DNA from 3 places in the Brevibacillus sp. DP1.3A genome. Region 3 is predicted to be linked to each of the others. Evidence: riboswitches for the same ligand, from Rfam matches in the RefSeq annotation. Region 3 holds a riboswitch; each other region holds the start of a gene.
The links. A riboswitch is a leader RNA that binds a small molecule or an ion and turns the genes downstream of it on or off. The one in region 3 is predicted to bind S-adenosylmethionine.
Positions count from the first base shown of each region.

Region 1: it holds a riboswitch for S-adenosylmethionine, as region 3 does, so the genes downstream of both, HP399_RS28770 (homocysteine synthase) here and HP399_RS16260 (ABC transporter permease) in region 3, are expected to answer to the same signal.
Region 2: it holds a riboswitch for S-adenosylmethionine, as region 3 does, so the genes downstream of both, HP399_RS12055 (homoserine dehydrogenase) here and HP399_RS16260 (ABC transporter permease) in region 3, are expected to answer to the same signal.

Region 1 is NZ_CP085876.1:6,208,582-6,219,273, reverse strand. It holds gene HP399_RS28780 (MFS transporter) at 1-761, opposite strand, end outside; gene HP399_RS28775 (ArsR/SmtB family transcription factor) at 758-1,807, opposite strand; gene HP399_RS28770 (homocysteine synthase) at 1,965-3,269, opposite strand; SAM riboswitch class I at 3,360-3,466, opposite strand; gene HP399_RS28765 (rhodanese-like domain-containing protein) at 3,778-4,089, shown strand; gene HP399_RS28760 (SCO family protein) at 4,170-4,796, shown strand; gene HP399_RS28755 (YqzG/YhdC family protein) at 4,793-5,167, opposite strand; gene HP399_RS28750 (hypothetical protein) at 5,235-5,522, shown strand; gene HP399_RS28745 (hypothetical protein) at 5,560-5,940, shown strand; gene rnjA (ribonuclease J1) at 6,057-7,727, shown strand; gene HP399_RS28735 (BrxA/BrxB family bacilliredoxin) at 7,807-8,235, shown strand; gene HP399_RS28730 (SDR family oxidoreductase) at 8,354-9,055, shown strand; gene HP399_RS28725 (MFS transporter) at 9,350-10,579, opposite strand.
Region 2 is NZ_CP085876.1:2,612,946-2,623,637, reverse strand. It holds gene HP399_RS12085 (MFS transporter) at 1-323, shown strand, start outside; gene HP399_RS12080 (CcdC family protein) at 422-901, shown strand; gene HP399_RS12075 (hypothetical protein) at 942-1,823, opposite strand; gene HP399_RS12070 (arsenic resistance protein) at 2,306-3,298, shown strand; gene HP399_RS12065 (VOC family protein) at 3,385-4,194, opposite strand; gene HP399_RS12060 (CapA family protein) at 4,272-5,441, shown strand; gene HP399_RS12055 (homoserine dehydrogenase) at 5,504-6,769, opposite strand; SAM riboswitch class I at 6,859-6,970, opposite strand; SAM riboswitch class I at 7,037-7,143, opposite strand; gene HP399_RS30985 (hypothetical protein) at 7,240-7,374, opposite strand; cobalamin riboswitch at 7,533-7,739, opposite strand; gene HP399_RS12045 (DinB family protein) at 8,002-8,517, opposite strand; gene HP399_RS12040 (cyclase family protein) at 8,623-9,246, opposite strand; gene HP399_RS12035 (Gfo/Idh/MocA family protein) at 9,268-10,257, opposite strand; gene zwf (glucose-6-phosphate dehydrogenase) at 10,283-10,692, opposite strand, start outside.
Region 3 is NZ_CP085876.1:3,563,688-3,574,379, reverse strand. It holds gene HP399_RS16275 (helical membrane plugin domain-containing protein) at 1-101, shown strand, start outside; gene HP399_RS16270 (MBL fold metallo-hydrolase) at 128-1,546, shown strand; gene HP399_RS16265 (sulfite exporter TauE/SafE family protein) at 1,578-2,369, shown strand; SAM riboswitch class I at 2,488-2,592, shown strand; gene HP399_RS16260 (ABC transporter permease) at 2,702-3,634, shown strand; gene HP399_RS16255 (ABC transporter permease) at 3,639-4,586, shown strand; gene HP399_RS16250 (ABC transporter ATP-binding protein) at 4,600-5,634, shown strand; gene HP399_RS16245 (ABC transporter ATP-binding protein) at 5,616-6,572, shown strand; gene HP399_RS16240 (peptide ABC transporter substrate-binding protein) at 6,600-8,231, shown strand; gene HP399_RS16235 (aminopeptidase P family protein) at 8,444-9,706, shown strand; gene HP399_RS16230 (aspartyl-phosphate phosphatase Spo0E family protein) at 9,902-10,156, shown strand; gene HP399_RS16225 (aminotransferase-like domain-containing protein) at 10,285-10,692, shown strand, end outside.

The DNA of each region.
Region 1 (10,692 bases), 2.6 Mb from region 3:
TGCAGTTCGCCGGCTACAAAAGGCAGGTTTAGTACGAGTGTGACTCCGACAGCAAATTGGACGAGAGCTGAGTACAGGCCAAGCCAGAGCAAAAGGGGCTTTTGCCAAAAAATCGCAAGACCGGCCTTAAACATAACGAGCCACGATTGCTTCTTGTTGGCGGTATCTGCTGGGGCGATTGGACAAAGAACCAGAAAGAAACCGCTGAGTACATAGCTGATCGCGACCAATGCGAGTACGGACTCACCACCGATACTCGCCACGAGAATCCCGCCCAACGGAGGTCCTGTAATCAAGGCAATTCGTAGGACACTATCCAAATAGGCATTGGCTTGGAGGAGCTGCTCTCTTTTGACCAGAGCAGGGAGGAGCGACTGGCTGGCTGGCACATATAGCGGTTGAACGAGACCGTTGATCAAGGCAGTGAAATACAAAGGCCAGAGTGATTCTGTCCCGGAAGTAATGACCGCAAAGGACAAACAAAACGCAGCAGCTCGCATCCATTGAGAAAAAATCATGACACGCTTCTTGTCGAATCGGTCGATGTACGGTCCGGCAACCAACTGAATCGCTAGCGACGGCAAGAAATACAGCAGCCACATCTGTCCGACCGCACCTTGTGAGCCTGTTGCCTGATAGATTAACCAGCTATTGGCGAGGGTACCGAGTGAGGCGCCGAGTTCTGATATGAGCTGACCGAAAAGAATCCAACGATAAGAACGCTGCTGCCAGACAGAGGCTTGTACCGCAGTTTGGTTCATGGGGTGCTCCTGTCCAGGAATTCATCCCACATCAGGGGGAGCTTGTCCAGCGTATGACGGCGGAGTCTGTAACGGGAGCCTGCCGTTTCAACGAGATGGGCAGACCGCAGCATGGACAGGTGATGGTGTACTGTCGATTTCGCCATGGAGAGTTGATCTGTTATCTCTTGCAGACTCAGGTCCTTTTCCGCCAGCATTTTGACCATGCGCAGCCTATGCTCATCACCGAGTGCTTTTAAGGCTTGCACCAGTGAAGGGGGTGGCTGATTAGGATCTACAGCATCGTGCAAATTTTCGTCGGCAACAGGGTAATAAAAAATTTTCGTCCCGACAGCATCGGCCTGTACGGTCCACGGGCGATAGATCGCTTGTGGAATCAGCAGTACGCGTGTCACGGCAGGCTCAGGGAGGTAGCTCGATCCCGTAGCATACTCTACCAAGGCTTCCGGGTTGAACTTTCCTAGCTTGCTTTGCTTTTGCGCCCAATCCCTTTCTAGCATGCGAACGATTTCTTCCTCACGCGGCTTGATATGAGTGATATACCAGCCTTCCATCAATCGGAGAATATGACTCCGCAGCTCTTCTGCATCAACGGAAGTAATATGTCCGATATACGCTTCAAAAAAGAGGTGCGCACGGCACGCTTCCTGCAAAACGGTGCAATCCTCCTTGCTTCCTTGTGCAGCCTTTCGACGTGCTTCCTGCATATTTTCACCAAGATAAGGGAGGGCCTCATATCGGAGCTGTTCTGTTGAGAGCTCTCTGACATAGGAGAGAAATGAATCCACATCTGTGAAAGGGCAAAGATCGAGCAGTTGCAAAAGCGTCTTCCACGTGTTGTGCTCCTTCGCATAGTCGACTTCTTGCCGTACAGAGGGTGACAGCTCGTCCAACAGTTGACGCCAGTAGGCAGGAGGGTGTTCCATCGTGTGATGCAATTGATCGTAGGTAGCGGCAGCGATTCCCAAGGCTGCTTCGAATAAAGGAGAATACGAGATCTCCACGCGATATGTTGTCCGTTCACTTCCGATATTTAAAACTTTCACGTCTATCCACTCTCCCAAAATTTTCTTGAATGATAATATTATAAAAATACCGAATGAAAAGTTCAATTATTTTCGAACGAAAATAAAAAAGTAAAAGAAGAATCACAAACCTCTATCCAAAGAGATCACGTGATTCTTCTTTTCTTGTAAAGGTATGTTAACCTACCGTAGATAATTGCAACGCACGCTGCAAGGCTTGCTCCAGATCAGAGATGATATCGTCGATCGATTCTGTGCCGACGGAGAGGCGAATGAGTCCCGGAGTCACTCCGGCTGCTGCCTGCTCTTCTTCTGTCATTTGCTGATGTGTTGTGCTAGCTGGATGAATGATGAGTGACTTGGAGTCCCCGACATTTGCGAGATGGGAGAACAGCTTCACTGATTCGATCAATGTTTTTCCTGCCTCAATGCCACCGCGAATTCCAAAGGTCAGGATCGCGCCAGCACCTTTTGGCAAATATTTTTGTGCCAATTCATGCTGGGAGTCTGACTCCAGCCCTGGATAGCTCACCCACTCTACGGCAGAGTGATTGGTGAGGAATTGAGCTACTGCCAAGGCGTTCTGGCTATGCCGCTCGATGCGCAGATGCAGTGTTTCTAATCCTTGCAGGAACAAGAAGGAGTTGATTGGGGCGACAGCCGCTCCGATATCGCGTTGGAGCTGGACGCGCGCCTTGATAATATAGGCGAGTGGACCGACTGCCTCTGTATAGACGACGCCATGGTAGCTTGGGTCTGGTGTAGTCAGACCTGGGAATTTTCCGTTGTTCCAGTCAAATTTTCCTGAGTCTACGATAATACCGCCAATTGCTGTTCCGTGGCCGCCGATGAATTTGGTGGTAGAGTGCACGATAATATCGGCCCCGTGTTCAAAAGGACGGCACAAAATCGGAGTCGCGAAGGTGTTGTCCACGATCAAAGGCACGCCATTTTCGTGAGCAATATTGGCGATCGCCTCGATATCAGCGACATCAATGCGCGGGTTGCCGATCGTCTCGCAAAACACGGCTTTTGTCTTTTCATTGATATAGGCACGGAAATTTTCCGGATTGGATTGATCAGCAAAATGAACCTTGATCCCGAGGCGGGGAAGAGTGTGAGCGAACAGGTTGTAGGTACCGCCGTAGAGGCTGCTGGAAGCGACGATCTCGTCTCCTGCATGCGCAATATTTAAGATGGCGAATGTAATGGCAGCTTGCCCGGATGCGGTCGCGAGTGCGCCTACACCACCTTCGAGCAGGGCAACACGCTTCTCAAACACATCCTGTGTCGGATTCATGATGCGTGTATAGATATTCCCAAACTCTTTTAAGCCAAACAGGTTGGCAGCATGCTCCGTATCACGGAAAACGTAGGAGGTCGTCTGATAGATCGGAACAGCACGTGAGCCTGTTACAGGGTCAACCTCCTGTCCACCGTGTACCGCAAGTGTTTCTGGCTTCCATTGTTGTTGATCGGACATGTCCATCTCTCCTTTTACTATGGGAAATCGGCTAATAAAAAACGGAGCATTCTCCTGAGAAGAAGAAGGCTCCGATCATGCACGGGCTTGTGTTCATCTCTCAGAATCACTGGATTCTGCAGGAATTGGCACCATGCAGCTAGTCTGCTGGTTGCCGGGTTTCGTAGGGCCTGTCCCTCCACCGCTCTTGATGAGAAAAGTTGTTGTCGTAATTGTATGAAAATATCCCCTTGCTGTCAACGCATAATAGTAAGTTATCAGGGAGGTTTTTATGTATATATAGATGAAAGTTGTTCACTCATGCCATTAATTTGTAACGCTTTTGCCTCAAGCTGTTCACATCCCGTGTGGCTACTGTCGCAGCCAAATAGGAGATAATGGTAGAAAATAGGGAGCATGGATGCAGCGTGAAGCCAAGTGCTCTTCGCGTTAGAAAAGTAAAAAAGCGTGTGATATCATGGAGGTGGTTACAACTGATCTGATCGTACATATAGGAGGATAAATAGCGATGAGCCATGGAGTAAAGGAAATGACACCACAAGAGCTGTTGGAAAAGCTGGATGCCAAAGAGGAACTGCAAGTCATTGATGTACGTGAAGTAGATGAGTGGAATGCAGGTCACATTAAAGAGGCTAAGTTGATCCCACTCGGCTTTTTGCCGCACCGTATCGATGAGCTGGATAAGAACATTCCGATTGTGATGGTTTGCCGCAGTGGTGCCAGAAGCAATACAGCTACAGAGTATTTGAGTGCTCAAGGGTATGACGTGGCGAATATGGTTGGCGGCATGCTCGCATGGCCAGGTGAAGTGGAACAGTAAGAAGGTATAGAAACAGTGTGAATGCCTCCCGTGTGTAATCAGGAGGCATCTCGCATGGGACAAGCAGGGAGGAACAACCCGTGAGTGAAGGAACACAATTGCAGCAGGAATCTGCGATGAAAAAACATTGGTTTCCTGTGTTAGCTGGTATTATCCTTTTGGCTATCGTCGGTGTATTTGGTTATAAGTACATGACAGAAGAGAAGATCGAAGTGTTGAAGCCCATCGCGGATTTCACCTTAGACAACAGTGACGGAACAACCTATACATTTAATGAAAGTGCTGGCAAAGTACGACTGGTGGAGTTTATGTTTACCAAGTGCCCGGATATTTGTCCGGCTACTACGTACAACATGGCCAAGCTGCAAGATCAGTTGAAGGAAAAGGGACTGTTCGGAGACAAAGTAGAGTTTATCTCCATTTCCTTTGACCCTGATAACGATACGCCGGAAGTCTTGCAGGAGTACGCAGCCAAGTTCAAGGCAGATCAGAGCGGCTGGAAGTTCCTGCGCGGGGACGCTCAGGCTGTAGAGAAAGTGACGAAGGATTTTGGTCTGATGGTCATGAAGCAGCCAGATGGTTCTTATGCTCATACGGCTCGCATGTTCCTTGTGGATGGAGATGGAAACATGCGCCGCGCGTACGGGATGGCAGCTGACATGGACATGGAAGTCATGATGAAAGAGATGGAACAGCTCGCTGACTAGCGAGTCTCCTCATAGGAGATGTTTACGACATCTTCTGTCTGATTCACGAATTCAATATGAATGAGTAACGCCCACCTGCGATTGCCTTCTTGAAGCAAGAGCTTAAACGTCTCTTCCGACGTGGTGGGCGTTTTTTGTTTTCGTCCGACATGCAGGTAGTCCACAATTTGAGCGTTTGGATATCGCTTCATCGTCTCCTGCATCGCGAGCCTGCCCCATTTTGCATAGGGAGGCTGGGCATAGGTAGGGAACGGCTGAAAGAGGAACAGGAAAAGTACAGTGGAGAGAAGGGGCATCATGTTCCGATAACAATATAGGCGACGAGCGGCTTGCACTTGCTTATCCCTCTCCTTTTCGAAATGGTTTGCCATGTATTTTGAAGACTTTTCGGAATATCATTCGTAGAAAATAATGACAATGAAATGCGGGAGGTTTTCGATGCATTACTTGCTCATTCCCTTATTTGGCCTTCCTATTTTGGTGGGGGTTCTTGCAGTCATTTTTCAAAAGCCTCCTTTCTGGAAAAAATGGGGGCTCACGATTGCTTCTGCCGTATTGATTTACGGAGGCTGCTTCGCTGCGAATGTATATTGGCAAATGAAGTATGGCATTCCGGTGTTACCCACGGAGTCCGACTTGGAGGTATTTTGTTTTTTTGATCATGATGAGAAAACAGTTTTGGAAAATGAACCTCGTTTTTCTATGCACAGCTTTTGGTTTGTTTAGCTTTTTTGCTGCTGCTTTTTTAGGCATGGGGCCCTTTTTGAAAAAGGCGGAGTACGTCACCGTCGTACAAAAAGCAAAAGACCAGTGGAAAGCGGCGAAGATGGACAATGAGAAGCCGATTGATCTCGCCATCGTATACAGCAGACAAGACTGTACCAAAAATTGTGCTGGGTATCCGTATACAAGTCTGATCCTGGTACGGAATCAGTCGGATCAGCCGTTGGAGATCGACTTGAAACTGCGATTGCAAAACAAAAGTGGCGCCGTGTTAAAAGAAATCGAAGCCGTACCACTAAAGCTCTCTTCAGGAGAAATTACGGAGGTATGGACGGGCGATTCCTATGAAAAGCATGACTTTTGGGCGAGGGCAAGTGTCGTTACCGATGAACGAGTTACCGACTTGAAGTATCAGTATTAAATTATTGACCGAAGATGAATGTGTGGAATAGTCAAGACTGGGTGAAACGAACGTCTTACGTTGTGATATAATAAGAATGGCATGCTTGGTTCGGGTTCCCATAATCATGCACGACGATGTTAGGAGGAAAGAGAGTGAGCGACGTTAAGATTTTCGCGATGGGCGGCCTCGGCGAGATCGGAAAAAATATGTACTGCGTCGAGTATGAGGACGAAATCATCATTATTGACTGCGGGGTAAAGTTCCCCGAGAATGAAATGTTTGGTATTGATCTGGTTATCCCGGATATTTCTTATCTGAAGGACAACCAGCATAAGATAAAAGCACTTTTGTTGACGCACGGACATGAGGATCACATCGGAGCGATTCCTTATATTTTACGGCAAATCAAGGTGCCGATTTACGGTGGTCGTCTGACCCTGGGCTTGGTCAAGGCGAAGCTGGAAGAGCACCGTTTGCAAAATGAAGTGAAGCTGATTCCAATTTCGGAAGATACGGAAATTCCTTTTGCCAAGCTGAAGGCGACATTCTTCCGTACGAACCACAGTATTCCGGATTCCCTGGGAGTTGTGCTCTATACACCTGAGGGAATGGTCATTCACACGGGTGACTTCAAGTTTGACATGACACCAGTTGGCCAAACAACGGAGTACGGAAAAATTGCACGCATTGGTGCGAGCGGTGACGTCTTGGCGCTTTTGTCCGACAGTACGAACAGTGAGCGTCCTGGATTTACGATGTCGGAGAGAACGGTAGGGGAAGGGATTCTCGATGTGGTACGCAAAGCGCGTGGACGCATCATCCTGGCTACCTTTGCTTCCAACGTGCATCGCCTGCAACAAGTGGTAGACGCTGCCGAGCAATGCAATCGCAAAGTGGCGGTTATTGGTCGCAGTATGGAAAAGGTTTTCTTGATTGGACAAGAGCTGGGTTACATCCAAATGCCAGAGGGCATGTTGATTGATATTAAGCACATCGACAACTACGCGGACAACCAAGTGCTGATTATTTGCACGGGTAGTCAAGGTGAGCCGATGGCAGCGTTGACCCGGATTGCTTCCGGATCGCACCGTACAGTTTCCATTTATCCAGAAGATACGGTTATCATTTCCGCATCCCCGATTCCTGGGAACACGATCAACGTCAGTCGCACGATAGACAAGCTGTACCGTGCAGGTGCCAACGTGGTATTGAGTCATGCATTTGACATCCACGCATCTGGACATGGCAGCAGTGAAGAATTGAAGCTCATGCTCAACTTCATTCGTCCGAAATATTTCATCCCGATTCACGGGGAATACCGGATGCTCAAGACTCACTCCAAGCTGGCTCAACAAGTTGGGATCGAGGAGAGCAACATCTTTATTATGGACAACGGCGAAGTGCTGAATTGCAACCGCGAAAAAGCGTGGCTCAGCAAAGTACAAGCAGGGATTGTCCTCATTGATGGCAGTGGTATCGGCGACGTCGGAAATATCGTTCTGCGCGATCGCAAGCATTTGGCTGAGGATGGCTTGATGGTCGTGGTTGTCAGCCTCGATATGAAGAACTTCAAAATTTTGACGGGCCCAGATATCGTGAGCCGCGGCTTCGTTTACGTACGCGGTTCGGAATCCTTGATTCAGGAAGCGACACAGCTCGTTCGTGGGCGTCTGCAGGAAGCATTGGATAAGAAAATCAAGGAATGGTCTGAGCTGAAGTCACAGATTAATGAAGTGATCAAGCCGTTCATTTACGAAAAAACAGGCCGTAACCCAATGATTCTTACCATTTTGATGGAAGTGTAGCTCCTGCTTTCTCGGGTAGGCGCAGTCGGGGTATAATAGTAAGTAAGTTGAATACGTGATATAAAGGAGAGGTTGCCCAATGATGTCTTATGAAGCATATATGAGCCAAGTAATTCAACCGATGCGCGATGAGTTGACTCGCAACGGTTTTCAAGAGCTTCGCACTGCTGAAGAAGTAGAGCAAGCACTGCCAAATGCAAAAGGCCTGACACTTGTTGTCGTGAACTCGGTTTGTGGCTGCGCAGCAGGACTCGCTCGTCCAGCAGTTGTACATTCCTTGAATCACGCTACAAAACCGGATAACATCTTCACTGTATTCGCAGGTCAAGACAAGGAAGCGACTGCAAAAGCACGCGAATATTTCGAAGGCTATGCACCGTCTTCCCCATCCTTCGCGATCATGAAAGATGGTAAAATCATGACCATGGTCGAGCGTCATCAGATCGAGAACAACGAACTGGCAACAATCGCTGGCCTGTTGACCAACGCTTACGACACTTACAAATAAGAAGTACGAAACATCGCGAGGCGCTCGGCAACGGGCGTCTTTTTTTGTACTGGGATTGATTTCCTTCTTTTATTATACTAAAATGTTTAATAAGTATAATAATGGAGGGGGAGAGAGAATGAGTAAGCTAGTAGTGATTACAGGTGTGACACGTGGTTTGGGTAGGGCGATGGTCGAGCGTTTTCACGAAGCAGGCTGGGCGGTTGCAGGCTGCGGTCGTTCGGAAAAAGAGGTGCAAGGACTGCGTCAGCAATTCGGAGATCAGCATCATTTTTCTGTCGTCGACGTTTCGGTAATGGAGCAGGTGGAAAAGTGGGCAGAGGAAATCAAAGTCGAGGTGGGCGTTCCCGATTTGTTGATTAACAATGCCTCCATTATAAACCGGAACAGCCCAGTCATTGGGCTTGCGGCAAGCGAGTTTTCGAGAGTGATGGACATCAATGTGAATGGTGTTTTCTATGTAATTCGCGCCTTTTTACCGTCTATGGTTCAGCGCGCAAATGGCGGAGTCGTCGTAAATATCAGCTCATACTGGGGAAGAAACGGGGAAGCGTTTTTATCGCCGTACTGCGCATCGAAGTTCGCCATCGAAGGATTGACGCAATCATTGGCAGCTGAATTGCCTGAGGGAATGGCAGCAGTGGCGCTTGATCCAGGAGGCAGTATCGATACTTCCATGCTCCAATCATGCTCACCAGAAGATGTGGACACGGCACCGAATCCGGTAGAGTGGAGCCGTGTGGCGGTACCGTACATCATGGGACTTGGTCCGCAAGACAACGGAAAGTCGCTTACCTGCCCGCCAGTGAGAAACAACTGAATATCGTTGCTATTGTTTTTACCAAGCTGCCGAGAATCCCTTGGCAGCTTTTTGGGTATAAAAAAATCTCCCGTCGATGGGAGACTTTATTCATGATGGTACGATAAAACTCGAAGGGAAGCTAGCGGTGCGCTTTGAGAAAAATGATGTGAAGGAAATATCAGTTGTGCTCGATCGTGTAATAAAAGAGAACAAAGTCGATTGGGAAGTGCCAATCAAGGGAGAAAAGAAGTAGTGTAATGAACAAGCCGCTCGGTCCTGTAAAAGGATCGGGCGGCTTCTTTGCAGTTGAAATCAGTATTTAGCAACCTCTGCTTGTTTTTCCCGATGAAAATAAGCATGTAACAGACAGAGCAGAACCGAACCCGCAGAGACAAGCGTTGCCAAGAACAGGGTTGGATTAATGCCACCATGGTCATACATGAACCCCATAGCTAAAGGCCCCAGCAGCCTTCCACCAGTTGTAATCGCCCCAACTACCCCCAAATAAAACGGTGCATTCTCCCCAGTTTTTTCCGATATAAAGGTAGGAATAGTGGGCGAGATGAGCATTTCTCCAAATGTAGTGATAACCATTCCGACAACAAATGCGTAATAACTACCGTGGTAAGCCAGCATACACCCAAAACCGACAGCATACGCGATGGCACTGACGACGAGTTGGGCAGACAAGCTCTGATTCAACAGCCGCTTGATCCAGGATGTGATGGGTTGGCCGGCAAAAATGATAATCCCGTTGATAGTCCACAGCCAGCTATACGAAGACAAAGGCATACCTTGTTCGGTAATATAAGGAGCGACGCCTGTGTTCCATACCGTATTGGAAAAGAAAATGAATGCTGCGCCCAATGCCATAAACAAGTACAATTGGTAGCGGAATAGCAGGGTAAAGTTGTTTTTCTCACGGTGTTTTTTCTGTTCCTCCTGTTGCTCTCCGACCAGTTCCTGATGAGATATGTTCTTCATAAAAAGGAAGAAGAACAAGGCAAACAATAAGGTGCTCGTGCTGTTGAACCAAAAAGTAAGCTGGAAGGATAGAGTGGCAATAACGCCTGCCAATGCGGTTCCGATTGCCATTCCCAAATTATTACCGACGTAGACGATATTAAATAATTCGCGACGCTGTTCCTTCCAACGGAAACCAATAAATGCTTGAATGGCTGGAAATGACAGGTTGAACGTAAAGCCAAGCCCCATCATGAGAATCAAGTAGACAGGCCAGCTCTGAACGAAAGGAATGGAAAATTGAATAAGTCCTTGAAAAATCAATGCACCGACAATGAGACGCTTGGCACCTAGTCGATGAAACAACGAGCCGCCGATGAATTGGCCGAAGATTCCAGCCAGAGATTGGATCATCAGGACGAATCCAGCTTCTGTCATCGAGCGTTGCAAAATGGTATGTACGTATAAGGTAGTAAGTGGCCACATAAAGGCACTCCCGGAGGAGTTAATAAAGCTGGCGATGAGGAAGAAAATGGCCTCACGTGGATAGCGATTGAGAAAAGCTGACGGTGATATCACGCGATTGCACCCCTTATCATTAAGGATAAGAATAGTATATCGAATATTCAAAACTTTGTAAATTAAAATGTTTACAATGTCGCAGGTACCCAAATATAGGCTGCTCCACTTTT
Region 2 (10,692 bases), 950 kb from region 3:
TCGCCGATAACAAATTCATGGTGCTCGCTTCCTTCTCCATGTTCGGCTTTGTCGTTGCTTTCTTCTTCCCGGTCACCGCAACGATTTTCCAGAAGCGCCTACCTCCACACCAGCAAGGGCGATTCTTTTCTTTCAAAAGCATGCTGGATCGTGGATTCTTCTTGTTGGCTCTCGCGATTACAGGAGTTGGGCTGGACCTTCTCGGCATTAGCGGCTACCTCCTCTTCATCGGCTCGGTGACAGTGCTCTTTGGCTTATTGACTTTCTTCTACAGTAAAAAGCATAAGCTGGATGTACGCTCCCACGATGAAGCAGCTGCCTAGTATCGGAATGTAATGTACCATGACAAACGCTTTCCCACAGACCATGCTTTGGTGTACACTAGTGAAAGTATGTTGAACAATTATGGAGGCGTTTTTCCATGCAGATACTTTCCTCTCCCATTTTGGGAATTTTGCTGCCTCTCGTGATGGCCATTGCAGTGATCTTTGTGAGAATGCGTCGGCAAAAAAAGCCGGCTTCTGCAAAAAGCATTATTTTGCCACCCTTCTTTATGGCGACAGGGTTTGCGATGTTCTTATTCCCGGAGGCGCAATTACCGCCCAAGTTTGATATTGCAGCCTTTGTGGTTGGGCTTATCTTTTCGATTCCGTTGATTATGACGTCACGCTTCGAAATCATTGGGCAAGATGTGTATTTGAAACGGTCCCGTGCGTTTTTCTTCATTTTGTCCGGTCTGTTGGTCATCCGGTTGATTATTAAACTGCTGATCAATGATAGCTTTACACCGATTCAAACGGGTGGACTGTTCTTCTTGCTCGCATTCGGTATGCTCGTACCTTGGCGTATCGCGATGCTGGTGATGTACCGGAATTTAACTAAAAAAACGTTTGGTACCTAGTAAAAAACCACCTCCATAGTGAGGTGGTTTCTTTCATAATTCAGTCAGCAAAAAAGAAATCTGCATTCGCTTCACATCTGTATGATACTCCAGACCCAGTCGGTAATTCGTAAGGCTTCTCTTTCCCGCAAATATTGATGGGATACCCTTCTGTCGGAAGTTGATCCTTGGTAATGGTTTTGATTTCTTTCCCCAAGATCATATATTTTTGCTGATATTCGTCATTATCCTTTATCCGTTCTCCATCGAATCTGAGGGTATACCCTACAAATGGCTGTTCCAAAGAAAGGTTTCGGACCTGAACCTCATCCAAAACTTCAAAAAATCTCGAAGCTTGTACAAATTCCACATATTCTAATCCTTCAATACCAATTTTCTCAGCGCGAATTGTATATCGATTTGTGTCAGCAGAAAAATGGATATCATAATAAACAGAGTCCTTTCCTGAAACGCTGGCTACATAATAGTACAAATCATCTATCTGACCATTTTTTTGATAATACGCCTTAAAATATACCAGCCGTGCATGCTCTTCGATTTTGAGTTGATCTCGTATCGTCATCCAATCGTTCGTGAAATTGATTTGAAACATATTGTCGCTGGCAGCAACTACATCTCGTGGACGTTCAAACAGATCCCTCTCCACTGCTGGCAAAATCAAATGCAGGATGAGGAAACATACTAAACCGAGATAAGCGGAACGTTTTTTTGTTTTAACATTCGTCTTTGGACGGAAAATCAAAAGAAATAACAAAAAACCTAAAGGTAAGGGGATCTCGTCTACCTTAAAAGCAAATGCCCCTAAACAAAAATATCCAAAAACTTTCCATCCTAGGTTTGACTCGGTTTCTTCACTTTTTTTGTAGATAAAGACTAACAGAACAATTAGAACTATGTTTAATAAGATACTCACTATGAGCATCCCTATCACCTCCACTTTCTCTTCTGTCTTGTATTTTATCTTCATTTTTGCGTTTTTTCATCCAAATTTCACCATTTTTACAAATTCTAATTTTCATTCCGTTTCAGATTGGGCATTCCACCATCACAGGAATCCTCTGGGTAAGAAAACGGTTGGCATCCAGTGATCGAGGAACTACGACATAAAAAAAACAAAAAACCCTCTCCGATTACGAGATGGTTTTTTGTTTGAATGCTTCGCCCTCTTCCTGAGCTATCATATTCATTTTCTCTTGAAAGTCAGTTCGTAAGAATGCCTTCGCTTCTTCGATTCTCTTTACTCAATACTGTCTTCCCCTTTCGTAACGAGATATAATTAACCATAAAACTTAAAGTTACCTTTAAGTCAAGGGCAGAGGGCTAAGCTGTAAATGTCTTACATGGTCGGAATGCTTGGAGAAGATAGAAAATACGGGTTCGTGTTAGGAAGGGGAAGTGCAAGAAGTGATTTCAAGAGAACAATTAGAAAAGAATCAAGTATGGCTCTATGCTTTCGTACTAATTATTGCCGCTGGAACAGGTTTGTTGTGGCCAGAATCCAGTGCGAGCTTAGATAGCATGATTTCGTTCATACTTGCCATCTTAATGTATGGAATGTTTGCTCAAATACCGTTTTTTCGTTTAAAAGAGGCGCTCTCGAATCGAAAGTTCATTTATGCGCTACTTGTTACGAATTACATAGCTGTACCTATCCTTGTTTGGGGGTTAACTCAGCTTCTTCCAACCGATCCAGCAATTCTATTAGGTGTACTCCTTGTTTTGCTTACCCCCTGCATTGACTATGTTATCGTCTTTACACATCTTGGGAGAGGGAACGAAAAGCTTGTTTTGGTTTCAACCCCTATACTCTTTGTCACCCAAATGCTTTTATTGCCTATTTATCTATGGCTTTTTATGGGCAAGACATCGGCAGAAATTGTAAGTGTCGGACCGTTTCTCGAAGCGTTTTTAGGTCTTATTGTTGTTCCACTGGTACTTGCTCTACTTACTCAATGGTGGTCAAGACGCCAACCATACGGAGAACGTTTTCTTGAGGCTACAGCATGGCTTCCTGTGCCTTTTATGGCACTAACCCTCTTTATTGTTGTTGCATCCCAAATCTCTAAACTATATACCTCTTTTCATTTTATTAGCCAAGTGATTCCCGTCTATGTAGCATATATGGCCATTACACCGATTATTGCACGTATCGTTTCTCGTCTATTCCGTTTAGATACCGGTGCAGGGCGGGCTCTCATCTTTAGTGCAGGAACCCGTAATTCTCTTGTCGTTCTTCCTTTTGCACTGGCGCTACCTGAACCTCTAAACGGGGTAGTGTCTGCTGTAATCGTAACCCAAACAATTGTAGAACTTATTGGGGAGCTATTATATATTCGTCTTGTTCCAAATGTACTTTTACGAGAGACGAACAGAAATGCTGAAAACAAAAATGAATAGTATTCGTAGATGATTAAACTATCTACATTACGGGTGGTGTCAACTTCGTTGGTACCACCCCTTGTATGTGTGTCAGATGGGGACACCTAAGTAGCTAGAAAGTAAGATCCTCCACCAATCTTATACTCGCTATTTTGGCTTGCTCCTGCCAGCCTCACAAAAAACGGTCTTTGCCCGCGATTTTTCCATGCAGTCTGCGCCAATCCCTCCTCAGTCGGTTGGCAAAGCACTACATTTCCACCCGGAAGTTCAAATGCTTGGCAGATGGCCCCCAGTTCTTTATCGTGGAATTTTTCGCTCTTCTTCCATCCAAACCAACTTTGCCAACGTGCTGTTGCTTCTTCCAGATCTTTTACTGCATAGCCTACTGACTGGAGATGGGCTGCACCGTTCGGATGTGCGCCAATGATGCCACGATTCGTCAAATCTTCTATTCTTTCCTCATCTGTTTGCGACCATTCAATGAGAAATGGCGGTAGAAGAGCACTATCTGTATCTTCGAGGAATAACATCCGCCACCGAAGCGTCGTGCCATCATCACGCGTACGACATCCCGCAACAGGTCCAGTAACCTGCAAACCTTGGCTTCGCAGGCGCTCTGCCCACGCATCCATCTCTTTGGTCCGAAGCGCAATCTGACCAAATCCTTCTCCCTTTGCTTCATCCTCGATACATTGACGTACGAGCGGATTATCTGATTGTCGAGCAAGCTCCTCGTGTTCAACCGCCAAAAATTCAACATAAAAAAGCCCGAAATAACTAAGGCTATTCCATGTCCCCCAAGACGCATGACGCCCTCCAGCTACCGCATGAAAACCCGCTTGGCAAAATTGTTCCGATGCTTCCTGAGGAGTTCGCTGTACAAAATGAACCAAATGATCAAAAGTTAATCGCACCTTTTTTCGCCTCTTTTCGTATTACTTATAGGATATCAAAATTCATTTATGTAAGGATAGAATGACAAGGGGGAAAAATGAACGAGACCAGATCAAGCCGGGTAAAAGTTCGGCGCAAGCACTCACGCAGAAAATGGGCACGCGTTGGAAAGAACACGCTCCTATTTAGCGTGTTGGCCATCTTCGTCGTCGGAACCTACTACCTATTCCAAACTGCTATGGATGGAGAACATGCCAACCCGAACACGCAGCCTGCTCCTGACAATACCGTGAACCAAAAGACTTCTGTGCAGCTCACCTTTGTCGGTGACATCATGATGTCAGGTAATGTAGAGAAAACCTTACTCGCAAACAGCTATGACTACCCATACAAGCATGTAAGCTCGCTCTTTTTGCAAGATGATATCACAATTGCCAATTTGGAGACGCCGATCACCGAAACTGGTGTTGCTGCACAGAACAAGGCCTATGTCTACAAGTCGTCGCCACTTGCTGTTCCTGCCATGAAAAACGCTGGGATTGATGTGGTGAATCTCGCCAATAATCACTCGATGGATCAAGGAGTGCCGGGATTGCTGGATACCTTTGACGCTTTAGACGAAAACCGGATTGAATACGTCGGCGCAGGTAAGGATGCCAGCCATGCCTATTCACCTGTATTCATAGAAAAGAACGGCATCAAAATCGCGATTCTCGGCTTCAGCAGGGTCATTCCCGAAACGAGCTGGTATGCAGGGCATTCCCAGCCAGGTATGGCCGCTTCCTACGATCCTTCACTAGCAGTAAAAGCGATCCAAGAAGCGAAAAACCAAGCGGATCTCGTCGTGGTGATTGCACACTGGGGCAAAGAACGCGCTGATTATCCTGTCGATCATCAAAAAGAGTTGTCTCGTGCCTACATCGATGCTGGTGCAGATTTGATTGTCGGCGGTCATCCCCACGTACTTCAAGGTTTTGAACGATACAACGACAAATGGATTGCGTACAGTCTCGGCAATTTCATTTTCACACGATCAAACGAACCCAAGACCTGGGAAACGATGGTTCTGCAAGCAAACTGTACGAAAAGCGGCGATTGTGAGCTGACGATGCTTCCGTTTCACGCAGAATTGGGACAAGCTGTACCCATGAATGAAAGCAACGGCGCTGCCCTGCTAAAACGCATTGAATCCATTTCAGAGAGTGTCGACATACAAAGTGAAGGGCGTATTCAACCTCGTGCAAAAGCGGTGGAGACTGCCTCCTGACAAAAGAAGCCGTGTTTCCAGGTAACTAGAAATACGGCTTTTCTTCTTATGATTCCTCTTACTTACGCAGATTCGATAATAGGGAAGCAGCGCACTTCTAAGCCAAAATCATTTTTCAATAGGGACTCGTGCTCTTCGCTGATTCCTGTCACGATCAAACCTGCGCGCAAGACGCCTCCCAAGTCGAATTGGACTTTTAGTTTATGCACGTTGACTCCTGCCTGCTGAAGGAAATGCAAGACACGATCTGGCGTAGCAGTATGACACGAGCCCTCAAGATAACATAGGACGTGTTCTACCGAGTCCACCGTGACTCCAGCTTTGTCAGCCGTTTTTTCTTTCCAAGTAGGATGCGGTGTGAATGGTTGTGTCAATAAATAGGCCAAATCCTCCACGACTGCACTTGCTGTGGGGAGCTCTCCTGCCCCTCTTCCTGTAAACAACAAGTCTCCTACGATGTTGCCGGATAGCTGGACAGCATTAAACGCGTCGTGGATTTGCGCCAACGGATGGCTCAGCGGAAGCATGGTTGGTTCAACAGATAGGCGAATTCCTTTCTCAGCTTGATAGGCCTGCGCGATCAGCTTGATCCGGTACCCGAGCTCGCTCGCAATCCGAATGTGACCTGCTGACAAATCTGCAATTCCTTTGCGAACAACATCTGCTAAGGGCAGCGATTCTCCGTACACAAGCTGTGCCAAGATATACAACTTGTACATAGCATCAAAGCCTTCCACATCCGAACGAGGGTCTGCTTCCGCATAGCCCAGCTCCTGCGCTTGCTTGAGAACCTCCTGGTAGGAGAGCTGCTCTGCCTCCATTTTCGTCAAAATGAAGTTCGTTGTTCCGTTAAGAATACCGCGAACGCCTTGAATATCGTTCGTGCGTAGGAACTGCCGGAGCACGCTCAAGATCGGGATGCCCCCTGCCACACTCGCTTCATAGGCAAGATGCACTTGATGTTGATTTGCCAAATCGACTAGCTCCGTTCCTTTTTTCGCCAGGAGCTCTTTGTTGGCAGTTACCACATGGCAGCCCTTTTCGATCAAAGCACGGACGTAGTCATAGGTAGGTTCTACACCACCCATGACCTCCACCACTATATCCACATTACTGCTCAATACATCCTCAAAGTCTGTTGTCAGTAAAGCCGGGTCGATATGAACCGCCCGCTCTTTTTCCGAGTCACGCACCAATGCCTTGACGATCTCAATTCGTTTACCCAGACGAGAAGCCAGCTTCTCCTGCTGCGAACGGATCGTTTTGATTACGCCTCCACCCACTGTTCCCAATCCCAATAATCCCACGCGTACCACTTCTGCACTCATCCTGACCACCCCATACCCCGAATTTTAGATAAAAAGAAAAGCCATCTTCGATAAGAAGAAGGCTTGTTAGCAGCTAATAATGCTCCCCCTCCTTATCTCCCAGGACGTATATGTCCTGCAGGAATTGGCACCTTGTCACAAAATATGCGTGACGGTTGCCGGGCTTCATCGGGCCAGTCCCTCCACCTCTCTGGATAAAGAAAATATGAAATTGAAAAAAACCTTCTTCGCTAAGAAGAAGGTTCATCTACTAATGGAGTAACCCGCTTCTTATCTTTCGAGACGAAACGTCTCGCAGGAATTGGCACCTTGTCGCATTATGCAACGGTTGCCGGGCTTCATCGGGCCAGACCCTCCACCTCTCTGGATAAGAACCATTTATGCTGTTGAGCTTTATTCTAAGAAATTCCAAGGCAAGCGTCAACAAAATTCTTTCTTTTCTGATTGCAATCTGAATTGGCCAGGTTTTCTCAGTTGTGGGTGAACAGGCTTTCTACCTCTTCCATACTACAGCAAGTGCAATGAAACACGCCCTCCTGGCATTCCTCAGGCAGCTCTTTTTCCTCGACATATCCGCACCATTGGCAAATAAAAAGTTGCATCATCGCACACCCTCCTCTTCTTTTATCCTGCCCAAAATAAAAAGAGCATTTTCCACTCGACCGTGACGATCGTTAGAAAATGCCAGAAAAGGAGGGACGTACTTGTCCACTCGCTGTTTTTCGCAAGCCATCTCTAACACCTCCCTATCTCCCGTAGGTCTATCAGTGTTGTCGAAACAGGCAGGTCTCCTGACTATGGGTTCATCGTCTAGCGTCGCCTTCCCCGTCTATTTTGATAGACCAGTGGCTTGTTGGACGCTGACTCCCCTCTTACAGTGGCGGGACCGTGTCGGATTTGCACCGAGCTTCCCTATTATCCTTGTGGCGAATTGGTTACGCCCTAAGGAACCTGTTTCCACCTATGAAATTGTCATTTATTACTACCACCCTCAGATTTTACCTTATTTCCCCTTATTTTGCGAACATTGCTCGTGGGTCAGTAACCATTCCTTTCGCCACAAGCCACCCGAATAGCCTGTTAAACTTCCGTTTGCTCCTATAGGTGGTCAATGTGTGCAAGACTGTTTCTGAAAGCCTCTCCCTTTCATCCACAGGGGAACAGAAAAGGACTGTCTCTTGCCGGAAAAATATTCGTCCAGCTGTTGCCGACAAACGAGGAGAGGCTCTGACCTACCCCAAATACCGAGCCTTTAAAATGGTAGTGTGGTGAGCTTCATGTCCTGCAATCACATAAGCCAACGTCCTTGCAGATAGCTTGTTTCCGTTGGCAATTCCTGTACGCAACCACGCTTCCGGAGAGATTCCGCGGACCTGTGCGATGGTGGAAGCCCGAACAGCCTTATACTCTTCCAGTAAATCTGAGAGGTCTCTTAGCTGATAACACCCGTGTTCGACAAAAGCATTCTCATCAAAACCAACGAGGGGTGTCTGATCTCCTCTCGCGATTCTCAGCAAGCGATAGCTCATGATGCGTTCTGTATCGACGAGATGACCCAAAACCTCTTTTACCGTCCATTTTCCTGGTGCATATCGATAATCCATTTGCTCGGGCGCAAGTGACGAAAATAATGCGACTTGCCTCTCGCCTTGTTGTGTGAGGATCGTTTGCAGCTCCCCCTCAGGTACAAGCCCAATATAATAGTCAAAATAAGCAACGTATTCATCGCGATCTGGTCGTCTGAGCATGTATTTCCCACTCCTCGTCATTCATTTTGGTTAGACAAATTATACCCCCATGCATCCCAATACGAACGAACCCGCCTGATCTTCACAGGCGGGTGACGCTCACCATTATTCGCTATGTAAGCCTTCAAACAATAGGACCCTTGCCGGGGCTGCATCCGTGCCGATCAGCTTGAGTGGTGCAGCTACCAGAAAATACTCGCCTGGCGGGACCTCTGCTAGCCGCAAGCCTTCCACGACAATGACTCCCGCTGCAAACAGCTTTTTATGTGTGGGGTGTCCTTCCTGGGCGCGTTCGATTCCAAGTGCATCGGTACCAATACCCCGCACACCCAGCTCACTTAAATATTCTGCTCCTTCTTCAGACAGAAAAACGAATTCAAAAGAGAACGCCTCTTCAAAAGAGTTTTTCGTTTTAAACAGGACAAAATCTCCTCGCACAAGATCGAAACTCTCCAAGTCGGAGCGAGTGATCCTGTCTTCTACCGCTGTGAGATCGAGAACCTTGCAATTGCCCACTAGCTTCTCCAAGGAAATACTCTCAAATGTATCGCCAGCATTCACCATGTGCAGGGGAGCATCTACATGGGTACCAGAGTGAAGGTCCATGTCGATTCTCGATTCAGTTACATAGCCATTCGTAGCGGTTCGTATTTTCGGCTGCTTTTCCGGCTTGTTTTTATACACCGTCATTCCTTCGTACACGGTGGCAGTTACATCATACATTTTCATCCCAAACGCCCTCCCCTTTGCCTACTGTTTTTTACGATCCGCTGGAAAAACAATCCCCATCTGTCTTCTCGCTTCATCCATGACCTGCATGGCCATTTTGGATACTTCATGCGAATTCGTTGCAGATTGTCTGGCCCCGCTCTTCGCCAAGTCTAGGAATTCTCTTATTTCATAATGCATGGTCTTCGGGGTTTGTGGCCTTGTCACTTGCTCGATTCGTCCGTCCCTGTAACGAATGTCCACTTCTTTGAGATGGTTGATTCGATCGATCACCATCGTAGCGTCCTCCCCTTGAATTTCTGCTGGTTGATAGGAGGTCGTAATTTTCGAGAAACTAATGATTGCATCCATCTCTCGATACTTCAAAAGCATACTGCCCTCTCCGTCCACTCCAGAATCAAGCACAATTCCTTCTGCTTTGATGTCGTCTGGTCTGCCAAAAAGGATGAGTAACGGATAAAGACAATAGATACCGATGTCCATCAAGGCTCCGTTTGAAAAAGAAGGATCAAAAGCACGTAAAACCTTCCCTTCGCGATACGCGTCATAGCGCGAAGAATATTGGCAATTACTAGCAATAAAGCGTCGTACTTTTCCCAGCTTGTGCAGGTTGTCTTGTATCGCAAAAAAATTGGGCAATAGTGTAGATTTGACGGCCTCCATGAGCAGCACGTCATTTCTTTTCGCTGCCTCGATCATTTCTTCTACCTCAATCGCATTGGAAGCCAGTGGCTTTTCACATAATACGTGTAGCCCCGCGTCCATGCACTGGATCGCTTGCTCCGCGTGGCAGGAGTTGGGGCTCGCAATATAGACCGCGTCAATATTTTTGCTTGTAGCCATTTCTTCTAGGCTGTTATAGGCAAATGGAGCATGGTACTTGTCAGCGAATTCCTTGGCGCGTTCGATGGTACGTGAATAAACAGCCTGAAGAGAAAATCCTTCTACTTCTTGACCAGCCTGGATAAATTCCTCGGTGATCCAGTTCGTTCCGATTACGCCAAATCGCATCTCATTCGCTCCCTTTTCTTTTTGTCTATCTCGTTGCAGTAACTGGCACTGGTTCTTCGAACTTATCCAGCCACCACACGAATCCGTCCGCAGCAAGTAATTGCTCTGCGGCCTTCGGTCCGAATGAGCCAGCTTCGTACGTAAAGAGTGGCACCAAATTTTCACCGAAGGCTTCCAATATCGGTGTCACCCACTCCCACGACAGCCGGACCTCATCCCAATGCGCAAAGTAAGTGGAATCCCCTCGGAGTGCATCGAACAAAAGCAGCTCGTACGCTTCTGGCACGTCTTTTGTCCCTGCACTGAAATCTACCGTCACCGGCTCAATCTTACCGCTATTTGTCGGATTCTTACTATTTACCTGCAAGGCAATACCTTCGTTCGGATTCACGTTGATGATCAACAAATTAGGCGATGTCGTTTCATTTTGCTCCT
Region 3 (10,692 bases):
TGTTCACGCTTTACAAGCTCATGAAAGATCCCACCGTCCAAAAGACACTTCGCTTTACCCAATCGCTGCTCGAAGTACTCGCGGAAAAATCAAACAAATAACAGACGTGTTAAAGGAGGAATGTATCATGTTGTTGCGTTACTTTTATGATGAAAAACTGGCCCATGCATCTTATCTGGTTGGCTGCCAAAAAACCGGGGAGGCGATTGTGATCGATCCCGCCCGCAATCTGGCTCCTTATTTTCAAGTCGCTAAAGCAGAGGGAGTTACCATTGTAGCCGCAACGGAAACCCACATTCACGCTGATTTTGTGTCTGGTGCCAGGGAACTGGGCGCAGCCTATCAGGCGAAGCTGTTTTTATCCAATGAGGGCGATGAAGATTGGAAATATCAATACTTGGAAGGTTTGAACCATCAGCTTGTCCACGATGGGGATCGCTTTTTTATCGGGAACTTGCTATTTGAAGTTATGCATACGCCTGGCCATACACCCGAAAGCATCTCCTTCCTTTTGACAGACCTCGGAGGGAATGCAGATCGCCCCATCGGGATCTTTACGGGAGATTTTGTCTTTGTCGGCGATATCGGCAGACCGGACTTGCTCGAAAAAGCGGCGGGAATGAAGGGTACGTCCGAGTCAGGTGCAAGAGCCATGTTCCAGTCCCTCCAAAAATTCAAGCAACTGCCGGATTATATGCAGGTATGGCCAGCTCATGGCGCAGGAAGTGCTTGCGGCAAAGCACTGGGGGCCGTGCCGTCTTCTACCGTCGGTTATGAAAAGCTCTTTAACTGGGCGATGACACACTCCAGTGAAGAGGAATTCGTCAAGGCACTCCTGGATGGACAACCAGAGCCACCAACGTATTTTGCAGTGATGAAACGAGTGAATAAGGAAGGTCCTGCCTTGCTTAACGAACTCCCTGTTGTTCAAGAGTTCAACTCGTTTGAACAGGTAAAGGAATCGCTGGAAAACGGACAGATTATCGATACGCGTCCTTTCCAGAATTTTGCGAAGGGGCATCTGGAGGGAACACTTCACATTCCTTTTAACAAGTCATTCGCCAACTGGGTGGGCTGGATCGTCGATTACGATCGTCCGGTTCATGTCATGACTACCCCAGATGAGCTGAACGAGATTTTGCAGGCCTTGCATTCCGTAGGGATTGATCATGTTACAGGCTTTATCGACAGCGGCAAGCTGATGGAAAGTGAAGTGTCTTCGCTCGAGACAATCGAAGAGGTAACACCGTTGGAGATTGCAGAACGGGTGGGAAAGGGAGAGGTTCACGTAGTAGATGTACGTAATCTGACTGAGTGGAAGGAAGGACACATTCCGGATGCACAGCACATCATGCTCGGTACGCTCGCCATGCGGCTGGATGAGATTCCTCACGATAAGCCTCTTCTCGTACAGTGCCGTTCCGGTGCCCGATCCGCTATTGGCGCAAGCATTCTTCAGGCAAATGGATTCAAGGATGTAATGAATTTGAGCGGCGGAATCTTGAAATGGCAAAAAGACGGCTTGGCAGTCGTAGAACGAGGGTAAAACGAATCGAGGTGTTGCAAAGGGTGAGCGTATGACTATCGACCTTGTGATCACACTGTTTGTTATCGGTTTCGCGGGATCATTTATTTCTGGTCTCGTCGGAATCGGGGGCTCCATCATCAAGTATCCGATGCTTCTGTACATTCCGCCCGCCCTTGGATTCGTTGCTTACACAGCTCACGAAGTATCCGGAATAAGTGCAATCCAAGTATTTTTTGCCACCCTAGCTGCTGTTTGGACTCTGCGAAAAGATAAGCTTATTCACTACCAGCTCGTTCTGTACATGGGAAGTGCCATTATCGTAGGAAGCTTGCTTGGAGGGTATGGAGGAAAATATCTATCGGCAGAAGCCATCAATATCGTTTACGCCATCCTGGCCACCATTGCTGTAATCTTGATGTTCCTGCCAAAAAAGCGAATGGACGAACGTGAACAGTACGAGGTTATCTTTCATAAACCAACAGCCGTATTATCCGCTTTGATTGTCGGAGGCGCCTCCGGAATTGTCGGGGCAGCTGGCGCTTTTATTTTGGTTCCCATCATGTTGATCATCCTCAAGATCCCGACAAGAGTTACGATTGCTTCATCTCTTGCCATTACCTTTCTTTCTTCCATCGGTTCGACTGCAGGGAAATGGATGGCGGGGGACATATTACTGTGGCCATCCGTGATCATGGTAATCGCCAGTATCATGGCAGCGCCGCTCGGTACGAAGGTCAGCAAACGTTTGGATACACGGGTTCTCCAAACCATTCTGGCCTTGTTGATCCTAGCCACCACGATTAAGATTTGGGCTGACATCCTTATATTCATACGTGTATGAAGATTTGCTTTTCCAAAATAATAAAGAAAAATCAATTGTCATTGAACAGGATTGACATATCCGAGTAAAATGATAAGATAAAAAAGAATTTTACGATGAAATTAAATTTCATAGAACATTCTTATCTAGAGTGGTGGAGGGACTGGCCCGATGAAACCCGGCAACCTTGGTCTGATTGACCTTACGGTGCCAATTCCTGCGGAGTTATTCTGCGAGATGAGAAGGTGGGAACCGTGTAATTGCCCCTCTTCTTTTCGGAGAGGGGTTTTCTATATTTATAATTCATAGTATTCATATCTTTTTACTTTGTATTATGTGAAGGAGGAAACAACGTGCTTCATTATTCGGTCAAGCGTGGCTTTCTCATGATCGTTACCCTTTGGATTATTGTCACGGTAACGTTTGTGACCATGCACCTGATTCCGGGTGACCCGTTCGCGTCTGACGCCAAAATGCTTCCAGAAGAAGTGGTAAAGAACATGCGGGCGGAGTACAACCTGGATCAGCCAATCACGGTACAGTACCTGCTCTATCTGAAAGGATTGCTGCAATTTGACTTGGGGCCCTCTATCCAGTCCAAGACGAGGGATGTGAACACGCTGATTGCAGAGGGATTCCCCGCATCGGCTGTTCTGGGACTCCAGTCGTTTATTGTCGCACTGGCAGGTGGAATCACACTGGGAATCGTAGCGGCACTCTATCACAATCGAACCTTGGATTTCTTGTCTATGTTTGCAGCCATCATTGGGATCTCCGTCCCCAGTTTTATTCTGGCGCCACTTTTGATCAAGTACATGGCGGTCAAATGGGAGCTTCTGCCCGTTGCTGCGTGGGGGAGTTGGGAGCATTCGATACTTCCAACGCTTGCGCTCGCTATCGGTCCGCTCGCCATTATCGCCCGTTTCGTACGAGCCAGCATGCTTGAGGTTTGGCAACAGGAATACATAAACACAGCGGAGGCGAAAGGGCTTGGCACCTTTTCTATTGTCGTTAGACACGGGATGCGTAATGCCATCCTACCGGTTCTTACCTTTATCGGTCCGCTGTTTGCCAACCTGATGACGGGAACCTTTGTGGTGGAAAAGATTTTCGCCATTCCCGGGCTCGGCAAATACTTCGTGGAAAGTATTTTTAACCGCGATTATCCCGTTATTTTGGGAACGACAGTGTTTTACAGCTTTGTGCTCATTTTTACTTTGTACATCATCGACCTACTGTATCGGGTGATTGACCCGCGCATCAGATTGACGAGTGGAGGGAAGTAGCGTTATGGCCAATCAGGCAACACAACTGGATAGCCTGTTTCGACCAGTAGACCGAAACAGGCTATCCGAAGAAATTCGGAAACGTCCCAGTCTCGGATATTGGCAGGAGGTATTGCAGCGGGTGTGCCGCAACAAGCTGGCAATGCTCGGGTTCTTCCTGCTCATGGCAGTGGTAACCCTCTCGATCATCGGTCCGATTCTCGTTCCCCACAGCCCGCATGAACAGTCATTGACGAAGGGTAATCTGCCGCTGTCGGACGAGCATTGGTTTGGAACGGATGACTTGGGTCGGGACATGTGGGCACGTACCTGGGTAGGCGGTCAAATCTCTTTGTTTATTGGTGTGGCGGCAGCTGCTATCGACCTAGTGATCGGTGTATGCGTCGGCGGGATTTCCGGTTACATGGCAGGGAGGAACAAGCTGGGCGACCGTGTGGACAACATCCTGATGCGATTGGCTGAAATTCTGTACAGCATTCCGTATCTGCTGGTGGTAATCCTGCTGATGGTGGTTCTGGAGCCTGGTCTCACTACGATCATTATTGCCCTTTCACTAACTGGGTGGGTCGGAATGGCCCGCCTGGTCAGAGGACAAATCATGCAGATCAAGCGTCAGGAGTTTGTGCTGGCTGCAGAAAAGTTGGGTACCTCTCATGCCAAAATTATCATCAAACATCTGCTGCCGAATACGATCGGCGTCATCATCGTCAACCTGACCTTTACGATACCGCATGCGATTTTTGCCGAATCGTTTCTCAGCTTTCTTGGGCTGGGTGTGCAAGCGCCAACCGCCAGCTGGGGAACCATGGCCAACGACGCGCTAGCGGTTATGCTGAGCGGACAGTGGTGGCGGCTGTTTTTTCCGGGATTCATGATTTCCCTTACCATGTTCGCGTGCAACGCGCTCGGGGATGGTTTGCAGGACGCACTGGACCCGCGGATCAGGAAATGAGGGGGAGTACATCGTGAAACCATTGTTGGAAGTAGATCAGCTGCGCGTCTCCTTTCGCACGTACGGTGGAGAGGTGCAGGCGGTAAGAGGGGTTTCCTTTTCTGTGAAGGAGGGAGAGACGCTGGCGATTGTCGGGGAAAGCGGCTGTGGAAAAAGTGTGACTGCTCGAGCATTGATGGGGATGATTCCTCCGCGATCCGGTCAGGTAAAAGGCGGTAGCATTCGGTTTCGCGGGCGTGAACTGACGGGGCTGCCGAAGCTGGAATGGCAGCAGGTTCGTGGCTCGCAGATCGGTATGATCTTTCAGGACCCGATGACCTCACTGAACCCCACGATGAAAATCGGTCAGCAGATTGCGGAAGGGCTAATCAAACATCTTAAGCAGACGAAGACGGAAGCAAAGGAAGAGACGTTGAAACTGCTGGAGAGGGTAGGCATTTCGGAGGCGGCGAGACGATTTGAACAATATCCGCATGAGCTAAGCGGAGGTATGCGGCAGCGTGTCGGTATCGCCATGGCGCTTGCTTGCCAACCGCAGTTGGTTATCGCCGACGAGCCGACGACAGCGCTCGACGTGACCATTCAGGCGCAGATCCTTCGTCTGATGAAAGAGTTGCAAGAGCAGTTGAACACCTCGGTCATTTTGATCACACACGATTTGGGCGTCGTCGCAGAGGTGGCCGATCATGTCGCGGTAATGTACGCAGGCGTAGTGGTGGAGAGCGGCCCGGTTGGAGAAATCTTTGACAACCCGCGCCACCCATACACACAAGGACTGTTGCAGTCTGTGCCACGTCTCGAAGCAGGTAAAAAAGAGCGGCTGATCCCCATCGAAGGGACACCACCGGATCTGTTTCGTCCGCCTGCCGGTTGCCCGTTCGCTGCACGTTGCCGATTTGCCATGGAAATTTGCGTAGAGCATATGCCGCAATCGAATTCGTTTTTTAATCAGCATGAGGCGAGCTGCTGGCTGAACGACCCGCGTGCCCAAAAGAGCAGAAGCGTGGATGGTAGCAGGGAGGGAGACACATGGTTGACAACATTGTAGGGGTGGAGAATCTCGCTAAATCGTTTGAGATTGGCGGAGGCCAACGGGTTAGAGCTGTTGACCGAGTCTCTTTTGAAATCAGGCGAGGGGAGACGCTCGGAATCGTTGGGGAAAGCGGCTGCGGCAAGTCTACGCTGGGCAGGACGATCGTGGGCCTGTACCCGGCTACTGCGGGTCGCATTCTGTTTCAAGGCAAAGACATCGCCACGATGGATAGACGTGAGCGATGGGAAGCAAACCGCCACATGCAGCTGATCTTCCAGGATCCGCAGGCCTCACTCAATCCGCGTTTACGGGTGGGCGACATCATCGCCGAAGGAATCGACTCCTATGGTTTGGCAAAAGGAAAAGAGCGAGAAGAACGCATCTATCGGCTGCTGGAGCTAGTAGGATTGCACCCAAGCCACGCAAAACGCTTTCCGCATGAATTCAGCGGCGGCCAGCGACAACGGATCGGAATCGCCCGTGCGCTTGCGGTGGAGCCCAGCTTTATCGTGGCAGACGAGTCCATCTCCGCACTAGATGTGTCCATTCAGGCGCAAATCGTCAATCTTTTAGCCGATCTTCAGGCAGAGCGGTCCATCACCTATTTGTTTATCGCCCATGATCTGTCGATGGTGAAGCACATCAGCGACCGGATTGGTGTGATGTATCTGGGGCAGATGATGGAGCTTGCCCCGAGCGAGGAGTTGTTTGCCACGCCGCTACATCCGTACACGCAGGCGTTGATCTCGGCTATGCCGATCTCCCATCCTGCCCAGCGCGAAGAGCGGGAGCAGATTGTACTGACCGGAGAACCGCCCAGCCCGATTCATCCGCCAAGCGGTTGCCCGTTTCGCACCAGATGTCCGGTTGCCCAAGGCGTTTGCGCCAGAACAGCGCCGGATTGGAAGGAGGTGAGGGACGGACACTGGATCGCTTGCCATCTTGTACAGTAGACAGAGGAGAACAAGGAGGAAATCATAATGAAAAAGGGATTGCTCGCTTTTGCCGCATTGCTGGCGCTCGCTGTACCTGCGCTTTCTGCGTGCGGCAGCGATAAACCGGCTACGTCTTCCGATCAACAGACGGGAGCAGCCGTCAAACAAGTCATTACCGCTAACCTGCGGGGCGAACCGTACACTTTAGATCCGGCATTCGCTTCCGATACCACCTCGTACTGGGTGATTGACCATCTGTACGAAGGATTGTACCGATACAGCCAAAATGGAGACATCAGCGAAGGGGCAACAGAAAAGGTGGAAGTCTCCCCGGACGGAAAAACCTACACGTTTACCCTGCGCCCCGAGATGAAATGGTCGAACGGCGATCCCTTGACGGCGCATGACTACGAATACTCATGGAAACGCGTGCTGAATCCGCAGACTGCCGCCTATGAACCATCCGCACTCTACTACATACAAGGCGCGGAGGCATACAACACGGGCAAAGGTAGCGTGGATGACGTTCAGATTAAGGCAAAGGATGACCGCACACTCATCGTCGGATTGAAAGACCCGATCACCTATTTCCCGAAAATCATGATGAGTCGCGCCTATTTGCCGGTGAACAAAAAAGTCGTGGATGCAGACAAAAACTGGGCGGCCGAAGCGAAAGGCATCGTGACCAATGGCCCGTACACCGTGGAGAGCTGGGACCACAACAGTCAACTGACAATCGCCAAAAGTCAGAGCTACTGGGAGAAAGAAAAGGTAACGATGGAAACCGTCCACTTCAAGATGGTCAACGAAGCAACTACCTACTACCAGATGTTCAAAACAGGAGCGCTCGACCTGATTGACTCCCTGCCGATCGACGTAATTGAGCAAGAAAAAGAAAAAGAAGAGTACAAATCATTCCCGGACTACAGCATTTATACGTACACGTTCAACGTAGAGGAAAAGCCATTCACTAATGCGAAAATTCGTCAGGCCTTTTCCTACGCGATCGATCGGGACATCCTGACGAAAAACGTGACCAAGGGAGGCCAGCTCCCGGCGTACGGTTATACACCATTTGGGGTAAAAACTCCTTCGGGCAAGGACTTCCGAGAAGAAGTAGCGCCTTACTATCAGTTTGATCCGGCTAAGGCGAAGCAGTTCCTGGCTGAAGGTTTGAAGGAAGAAGGCTGGACAGAGCTTCCGCCAATTACACTGAAATACAGCACCGCGGAAAACCACAAGAAGATCGCCGAAGCGCTACAAGAAATGTTCAAGCAAAACTTGGGTGTGCAAGTGAAGCTGGAAAATCAAGAGTGGAAAACGTACATCGATACGTTCAAGCAGAAAAACTTCCAGATTGCCCGCATGGGTTGGGGCGGCGATTACCTCGATCCGCTCGCGATGCTGGAGCTGTATACAGGGAAAAGCTCCCGCAACTTCACCAACTGGGCCAATCCGAAGTTTGACGAGCTGATCGAAAAAGCAAAGGTTGAGCAAAACGAGGAAGCACGCATGAAGCTTCTGCACGACGCTGAAACCATTTTGATGCAGGACATGCCCGTCATCCCGGTTTATTTCAATAACGAAAACTACCTCAACAGCAAAAAGGTCGAAGGCATCCGCTTCAGTGTAACCGGGACACCGGACCTGCGTTGGGCGAAAAGAGTGGCAGAGTAACGATTAATAAAATGCTGTCGTCATTTACTAGAACAAAGAGCAGATTGCCTAAAGCATCTGCTCTTTGTTTTATGAACGCAATAATAGGTTTATTGCGAAACTCGTTTCCCAAATGATGAAAGTATCCTAAAATATAGAAGAAAGGATAAGAGCGCCTTTCCTATGCTGGATCAAGCCATGAAGAAATTCACGAATGAAGGGGTCTACTACAAATGACAATAACTATGGATTCAAAAGAGTTTATCAATCGCCGTCAAAGACTCGCGGAAAAAATGCCTGATCACAGCGTACTTGTCCTATTTTCAGGGGTTGTCAAGACACGCAGCAATGACGATAAATATCCGTTTTCACCGAACCGCAACTTCTATTATCTAACGGGCATTGCGCGAAGCAACCTCATTCTCATGATTACGAAACGCGCTGGCATCGTGACCGAAACGTTATTTCTTCAGCGCCCAAATGAGCTGGAAGCGAAATGGACAGGGGCCGTCTTATCAGATCAAGAGGCGAAAGAGCAGTCTGGTATCGAACACTTTGACTATCTCGATGAGTGGCTGGAGTCATTTGGAACCTTTATGAGGCGCTGTGAAGGCAAGTACTCGCTCTATCTTGACTTGTATCGCTATCTGTGGAGCGACGAGCAGACTCCTGCAGAGACTTTTGCCGAAGACGCACAAAAGAAATACCGGACCCTGCAGATTCACGATGCGGGCCCATGGCTGAAAGAACTGCGTATGGTGAAAAGTCCGGCAGAGATCGTAGAAATCAGACGTGCGATTGCGATCACAGATGAAGCAATCCGGCGCATGTGGTCGCATGCACGTCCTGGAATCATGGAATATGAGCTAGAGGCGCACTATGATTTCACGTTGAAGTCGCATGGTGTTCGCGAGCTTCCTTATTTACCTATTATCGCTAGCGGAATCAATGCTACTGTCTTGCACTATGAAGCGAATAATCAGCGTGCGGAAGATGGTGACTTGGTCCTCCTTGACCTCGGTGCAACATCGAACTACTATGCGGCTGATATTTCGCGAACGTTTCCCGTGAATGGTCGCTTTACAGAACGTCAGAAAGTGATCTATCAACTCGTGCTCGAAGCAGAAATCAAGACCATCGAAGCAGTCAAGCCTGGTGTCACACTCACACAACTCAATGATGTCACGAAACAAGTCCTGACAGACGGCTTACTGCGCCTCGGCCTCATCCAAGAAAGCAGTGAGCTCCCCAAATACTACTATCATTCCGTGGCTCATCACCTTGGACTGGATACGCACGATGTCTCGGATTACAGTGCTGCTTTGCAACCTGGTATGGTGATCACGATTGAACCTGGTCTGTACATAGAGGAAGAAGCGATTGGCATTCGGATTGAAGATAATGTGTTAGTAACAGAAGACGGCTGCGAGGTGCTCTCACCGCAGATCCCGAAGGAAATCGAAGACGTGGAATTGTTGATTGGCAAAAAGGAATAGCGAACGCTTACGAGCGAATGGATTCATCCATTATAGAAAAAAACATCCTTTCGATAGGATGTTTTTTTCTATTCAATTTTTTCTTAGTTGTTGAATTCTTGCATATTCATTTATACTTGTTAATGTAATAATTTGTAAAAATAGGAGGTGCTTAACATAAAAGCTCTCGCAAGTTCATTAGAAAGGGACGTCCCTGTGCACCTAGGAACATCCCCGAAAAGAGAATTAGAAGGTGCCCCGAAAAGTAAGTGCACGATCTGGGGCGCGGGAATAGAAGCAAGTCGCCATCACTTAGATCTAGAAACAAGCATCGAACAACTACGACAACAAATGATTGAATTGGCAGGAACACATGGTCTTACTAGTGACGCAGTTTTGGGTGTAAGCCAGCAATTGGACAAATATATTGTGATGGCACAAAACACCCATAAAGCAGATAGCATCTGGTGAAGGATTCACTATCGGCCTACTAAAAAATGATCGCAAAAGAGGAACCACCGAAGGATGAAAAATCCAGTGCGGTGGTTCTTTTTTTCTCTCGTCTCCCATGCCATCATTATAGACGGGGGCGATGAAGGATGTTCCAGGATTTCAAGCTTGTTGGTGACCGTCCAGTCGCGATACAAGTGAAAGAATACGTCAAACGTTTAATAATCAAAGGCGCGCTTCAGGCGGATCAAAAGCTGCCCTCCACACGAGAAATGAGCAGTCTGCTAAAAGTGAGTCGCAATTCGGTGATTGCAGCCTATGAAGGCCTAGCCGATGACGGATTTGCGTATGCGATTCCCGGCAAAGGCAGCTATGTTACCGCTATGGAGGGCCATTTGGCTGCGGATAAAGGAGGAGCTGACGGCTCCGACTCCTGGCAGATCGACTGGAAGGCACGGATGAATGAATATGCTGTATCCGCTGCAGAGCTGGACATGATGAAGCAGGGCATTCGCGCCAAAAAAGAAACTATTTCGTTCACAAGCATCGCGCCGGAT